Regions from separate parts of the Clostridium sp. genome, predicted to be linked through region 1. Evidence: a T-box and tRNA genes for the amino acid it is inferred to sense, from the RefSeq annotation. Region 1 holds a T-box; the other holds one or more tRNA genes.

The links. The T-box of region 1 lies ahead of argS (arginine--tRNA ligase). A T-box ahead of a tRNA ligase gene usually reads a tRNA of that ligase, here a tRNA-Arg.
Region 2: it has a tRNA-Arg gene. The T-box ahead of argS (arginine--tRNA ligase) is inferred to sense a tRNA for this amino acid. The anticodon was not compared.

The regions. Positions count from the first base shown of each region.
Region 1 covers NZ_JAKVOI010000001.1:1,168,745-1,172,171, reverse strand. The annotation lists gene LKE46_RS05830 (ribonuclease H-like domain-containing protein) at 1-453, opposite strand, end outside; gene argS (arginine--tRNA ligase) at 524-2,215, opposite strand; T-box leader at 2,294-2,524, opposite strand; gene LKE46_RS05820 (nickel ABC transporter substrate-binding protein) at 2,571-3,427, opposite strand, start outside.
Region 2 covers NZ_JAKVOI010000001.1:2,947,913-2,951,339, reverse strand. The annotation lists gene LKE46_RS14500 (ABC1 kinase family protein) at 1-1,085, opposite strand, end outside; gene LKE46_RS14495 (phasin family protein) at 1,119-1,418, opposite strand; tRNA gene LKE46_RS14490 (tRNA-Arg) at 1,519-1,595, shown strand; gene LKE46_RS14485 (nucleoside deaminase) at 1,746-2,186, shown strand; tRNA gene LKE46_RS14480 (tRNA-Ser) at 2,271-2,359, shown strand; tRNA gene LKE46_RS14475 (tRNA-Val) at 2,404-2,480, shown strand; gene LKE46_RS14470 (helix-turn-helix transcriptional regulator) at 2,784-3,427, shown strand, end outside.

The sequences.
Region 1 (3,427 bases):
TTGATCACGTCTGTTTACACCTATATATTTCTCTACAGTCTTTAAATTGCATCTTTCCATACCAAGTTGTCTGTAATATGGTCTAACACGCCTATATAAATCTATATGATATTTGGGAGGCTCAAAGTTTATATTGGATTTTAACATTCTCTCACAGATGAATGGTTCATCAAAGGCAATGCCGTTATAAGAACACCAGTTGTTATAATTTAAAATATCATGTCCAAAACTATACAGTACTTCCCCTTCATCCTCAAGATCTTCTGCAAAATATTGTGTTATGGAAAATTCCTCATGGTTTATGAAATTTCCAAAAGATATAAGTATTATATTATCATTGCATCTGTCAAAACCTGTTGTCTCGATATCAAAATATGCTATGTCATTCATATTGTATTCATTGAATATGTTACCTGGAATTTTAAGCATCTGACTATATTTTTTAATAAACATATGTACCTCCAAACATCCAATTATTGAGAAGTCAGACACATAAGCCAATATCTGACTCCGCACAACAAACCTACATCTTCTCTACTACATCTATCCCAAGCAGATACAATCCATTCCTTATTACCTGGCATGACGCCTCTACAAGCTGCAGTCTGAATTTCTTTATATTGCTGTCTTTAGTATTTAATATACTACAAGAATTATAAAATTTATTGAATATTTTTGCAACATCTACTACATATCTCGTTATTATAAACGGCTCCAGCCTGTTTATTGAACTCAATATACTGGAATTAAATTCTGAGAGAATCTTTACTAGTTCAAATTCCTCCTGTGAACTCATATTCGCATAATCTACATTTTCATCAAACTTTCCTGCTTTTCTAAGTATACTTTTCCCTCTGGCATAACTATACTGTACATAAGGCCCTGTTTCGCCCTCAAAACTCAGCATTTCATTCCAGTCAAATATTATATCCTTTTCCCTGTTGTTCTTCAGATAAGTAAATATAACAGCACCTATTCCTATTTTTTTTGCCACTTCTTCCTTGTCTTCCAGATCCGGATTTTTTTGTTTGATTATTTCAAGTGTCCTGTCTATGGATCTCTGAAGAAGATCTTCCAGAAATATAACATCTCCGTGTCTCGTAGAAAGTTTTTTGTTGGAGAACTTAACCAGTCCAAATCCCACATGTATACATGAATCAGCCCAGTCATTTCCCATGAGCTTCAGAGTTTTAAATACCTGCTTAAAATGAAGCCGCTGATCCAGCCCCACTACATATATGCACTTGTCAAAATCATAGGTTTTTTTTCTATATATGGCTGCCGCCAGGTCACGTGTAGCATATATGGTGGCTCCGTCGGACTTCTTTATTATACATGGCGGCATGTTGTAATCATCAAGCATTACAACTTTTGCACCATTGCTTTCCTTAAGAAGCCCGCATCTATCAATTTCTTCTATTACAGAATCCATTTTATCGGTATAAAAGCTCTCCCCTGCAATAGAATCAAATTCAACTCCAAGTTCATCATATACCTTGCTGAATTCCTTCAGGCTCAAATCCTTGAATCTCTTCCACAGCTGAACTTCTTCATCCTCGCCGTCTTCAAGCTTTTTAAAGTACATCCTTCCTTCATCCTCCAATGAAGGATCTTTTTCAGCCTCGTCATGGAATTTAACATATATTCTCAAAAGTTCCTTTATAGGATCTTTGTTTAATTCATCCTCGTCGCACCATCTTTTATATGCGGATATCAACTTTCCAAACTGTGTTCCCCAGTCTCCAAGATGATTTATTCTTATACAATTGTATCCCTGAAAATCCATCGTTTTGTATAGAGAATTTCCTATGGCCGTACTGAAAAGGTGTCCTACATGAAATGGTTTTGCAATATTCGGAGATGAAAATTCTATAACTATATTTTTACCATCCCCTGCTGAAGAGCTTCCATAGTTATTTTTTTCAGTCAATATTCTACTTATAATATCTTTTGCAAACACTTCCCTGTCTACAAAAAAATTCACGTAGGGACCTATATTCTCAATTTTATAAAAGTCTTCGGAGTTTATTTTTTCCTTCAACTGGGCTGCGATGATATTTGGGGCTTTTTTAAATACCTTTGCCAGCTGGAAACACGGAAATGCATAATCACCCATCTCAAGCCTGGGTGGTATTTCAATCAACCTCTCTATTTCATCAATTTTCATATCCACATGTTCTTTTATTCTATCAACTACAATTTTTTTATAGTCCATAATAATTTTCCAAACTCCTCTCCATACTGTTGTGAAATTTTTAATTTGTAGCAATATAAAAAGATCTATCACTTTATATAAAGAGACGGATCTTTTTTTCGCGGTACCACTCTAATTGGCAGATAAAATCTGCCCTCCTCCAGACTTTAACGCAGTCAGCGGCTTACTGTTTATCTGATTAAAAATATCAGATACTTCTCATAAGCTCCTCGGAGACTCTCTTTCTTTTAAGTGCATCAATAGGCTCCCACCAGTCCCTACTCGCTGAAACATGCAGCAAAAAATACTTTTTCCCGTCATGGAATTCAATTATTATCTATTATATTATCACAATCACTTTATTGTCAATATAAATTTAATTTTCTGCTATGTCAAGTTTGCTCCATTGAATAGGATCATAGGAATTTACACCTGTTTTAAATCCTATAACCTTTGAACTTACGGCAAAAGTAGTTTCGGGGTAATATAAGGGAGCACATATTGCTTCATCATGAATAAACTTAAATACCCTGTCATAGTTTTCCTGCCTGATTTTTTCATCCATGCTTTCCAATGCAGAATTAATATTTTTCTCCAATTTTTCATTATACCATACCCTTGCCTTATTGTTTGTCGTTCCCGTCTTTATAAAATCCTGCTTGAGATCACTATGCGGCACCCATGAATCTGACGAAGTACGCTGCATCAGCAGATCAAACTTTCTAGTGTTCATTGCGATATCCGTCAGAGTATTCGAATCCACTGTATTCAAGTTTACTTTTATACCTACAGCTGACAGCTGTGATTGAATAAACTCAGACATGGACTTCCACTCCGGGAAAGCATCTGTACTCAATACCATATTAAATTCAAGAGGTTTCCCATCCTTCTCAACAATACCATCTCCGTTACCGTCCTTATATCCACTTTGAGCCAGCAGCTCTTTTGACCTTTTACTGTCATACCCATATCCTTTGCTGTTTTGTTTGGTAACATAGGGTACTCCATTTTGGAACAATCCTTCTGCCGGTTTTCCAATACCATTGAGTAATTTATCAACCATGCTACTTTTATCAATGGCATAGTTGATGGCAAGTCGCACATTTTTATCTTGAAGATTAGAATTGTCATAGTTGAATGTAATAAACTCAGACATCCTTGTCTCAGAGTTGTAAATTTTGAAATTTTTATCACTCTTTAATGTATTTATACTGTCCAGTGGCACTTTACCAA
Region 2 (3,427 bases), 1.8 Mb from region 1:
TTGGCACATTCAAAAATGTGTGTTATTAAAGCAGAAATTTTTATATTTTCAAGTGAAGTAGACAGATAATTGTCAAGTAGTGTTTTTATATCCTCATATAATCTATTTCTATCTACAATACCTTTTTTTATACCTACGGACATAACTGCTGATACAAGTGTGTCAATATCCTTGTATACTATTGAGATGATTATTTTATTCAAACATGTTTTTAGGTAATTAGATAAATTGCCCATTATTCCAAAATCTAAAAAGCATATTTTATTTTCCTGTATCAATAAGTTGCCAGGGTGTGGGTCGGCATGGAAAAATCCATCTGTAAAAACTTGTTTAAAAAAAGAAGTAGCAAGTTTTTTCCCAAGATCATTTAAATCATAACCATCTCTATTCAGTAGTTCTATATTGTTTATTTTAAATCCATTAATTTTTTCCATGGTTATTACTTTATTTTTACATAAGTTTTCTACTAAATAAGGTACATGACAAAATGCAACATTGCTGTTTAATCGTTTGAATTTTATCATATTTTTTGCTTCCAGATTGAAATCAAGTTCCTGGCTTGTAGAAAATTTTAATTCATCAAGTGCTTCTTCTGGATCAATTATTGAATCTTCAAATCTGTTTTTAGTAAATTTTATTATCTTGTAGAGTATAGAAATATCAGTTTCCATTTTTTCTTTAATATTGGGCCTCTGAATTTTCACTATTACATGTCTGCCATCCTTTAAAATTGCGTTGTGAACTTGTGCAATAGATGCAGAAGCAAAAGGATGTTCATCAAATTTAAAAAAACATTCTTCTATATTTTTATTGAAGTCGCTGAAAAAAACATTGTTTATATCCTCAAATTTTTCAGGTGGCACATCATCTTGGAGTTTTGAGAGTTCGTTGATAAATTCTGAAGGTAGCATGTCAGGTCTTGAGCTAAGAATTTGGCCTATTTTTATAAAGGTTGGGCCAAGTTCTTCAAAGGCCATTCTTAAATTTTCAGGAGATTTTTTTCCCCTGGTGCTTACAAATTTGAATCCGTATTTTCCTAATACCTTCATAATTTCTTTAAAGCGTTTGGATGATTTTTCTTGCATTTTTTAAGATAATAACTAAAGTCCAACTGGACTTTAGTTATTATTTATTTTTTCCTCTATTTTTTTTAATCTCTCATCTATAGATGCTATGTCTTCCTTTGAAGCAAAATTTAAGTTGTTTAATATAGAAAGAAGTTCCTCTTTATTTAAAGGTTTTATCTGTTCTTTCTTTGCAGAAACATTTTTCTTCAATTCCTCAGATAGTTGCTTTCCCTCTTCTACAGTTATTTTCCCCTTTTTAACCATTTCCTCAATTAATTTTACTGCTTTTTCATAGGTATATGCTGCAGAACCAATACCAGCTAGGAACAGACTTTTTAATTCATTTAACATGGGTTAAATCCTCCTTTATTGTATTTAAAATAATAAAAATTTACAAAAAAATTGACAATGTTAATAATATATAATAGAATATTAGAGTAATAGCATCCATGCACTCGTAGCTCAGTAGGATAGAGCAGCGGTTTCCTAAACCGCGTGCCGGAGGTTCGACTCCTCTCGGGTGCACCACATAAAATTAACTACTGTACTCCTGTAAATTGACTTTGCAGGATTTTTTATGCAAAATTAATGTTCTCATAACCTAAGTTTAAATTAAAATGGTAGAAGTTTCAATATAATATATAGAAAGTTAACATTATAATAATATATGGAGATAAAATGGATTTTATGCAAGAAGCAATAAGGGAAGCTAATTGTGCATTTAAGTTGGGAGAAGTTCCTGTAGGTGCTGTTATAGTCAGAGATAATAAAATAATATCAAGAGCTCATAATCTTAAAGAGACATTAAAGGATGTTACCTGTCACGCTGAAATACTTGCCATAAAAGCTGCTTCTAAAAGAATAGGAAATTGGAGATTAAGTGGTTGCACCATGTACGTAACTTTAGAACCATGCCCAATGTGTGCAGGAGCTATAGTTCAATGCAGAATTAATAAACTTTATATAGGAACATTCAATCCGACTTGTGGATCTTGTGGATCTATTTTAAATTTGGTTCAAAATGATAGTATAAATAGTTTTGTAGATGTCAAATGGGTTTATAGTGAATGTTGCAGTGAGATTCTCGAAAAATTTTTTAAATCAAAGAGGATAAAATAATTAGTTTGATTTATCTACTTTTCTTCTGTATAATAAATAAGTAGTATTTTTGCAGAAATGTTAATTATGCAATAAATTAAATATGGAAGCGTATCGAAGTGGTCATAACGGGCCTGACTCGAAATCAGGTAGACGGCAACGTCTCGTGGGTTCGAATCCCACCGCTTCCGCCAGATGTAAAACAGTTCTGATTAATAAAAGATAAATTGATGTATTTGGAGGTATAGCTCAGCTGGTTAGAGTGTACGGTTCACATCCGTAAGGTCGAGGGTTCGAGCCCCCCTGTCTCCACCAAAAACAAACGTTAATATTGATACAATGTTGATGTGCAGAAAAGTTGAGTATTACTTGGCTTTTTCTCATTCTATATAAAATTTAGACCGTCTCGAAAGGCGGCTTTTTTGTTTTTTGAACCCATATTGTGATAAGATGCACAACCCCCTGTGGTAATACCTTACCTTTTGTGTAAAAGTTTAAGAAGCATCAAAAAAGCAGAAACTATTCTGGCTTATTCTGTAATTTTGAATAATATTGAATTTTATAACATGACATATTATTGTCAAGTTATAAAATCTATAATAATGCTGAGGTGATGATATGCAAATTAATAGGCTGTTTGAAATTGTATATATCCTGCTTGGGAAAAAAATAACTACTGCCAAAGAACTGGCTGAACGCTTTGAGGTATCCGTAAGAACAATTTATCGAGATATTGATACGCTGTCTTCAGCGGGAATACCCATTTATGCAAGTCAGGGAAAAGGTGGAGGCATATCGTTGCTCGATGATTATGTCCTTAATAAATCTGTCCTTTCGGAAATTGAGCAGGATGAGATACTATTTGCATTGCAGAGTTTAACCATAACACAGAATCCGGAAACAGACAGGGTGCTCTCAAAATTAAGCAGTCTGTTTAATAAAAGCAAAACCAATTGGATTGAGGTAGATCGATCGCCCTGGGGTAGTGATAAAAATAAAACATGTGAATTTACGATCCTCAAAAATGCCATCCTTAATCACCAGATCATTGAATTTAACTATTTTAATGCATCCGGGGAAAAAAGTCACAGGAAGGTTGAACCTGTAAAACTCCTTTTTAAGGTTCATGCATGGTATCTGCAAGGCTTCTGCCTATCCAAAAATGAATATAGAACTTTCAAAATCTCACGTATGTCCGATGTCCAGATAACGCAAGAGATTTTTGCAGATCGATTACTGGAAGAGTTGCCAGAAGATCAAAA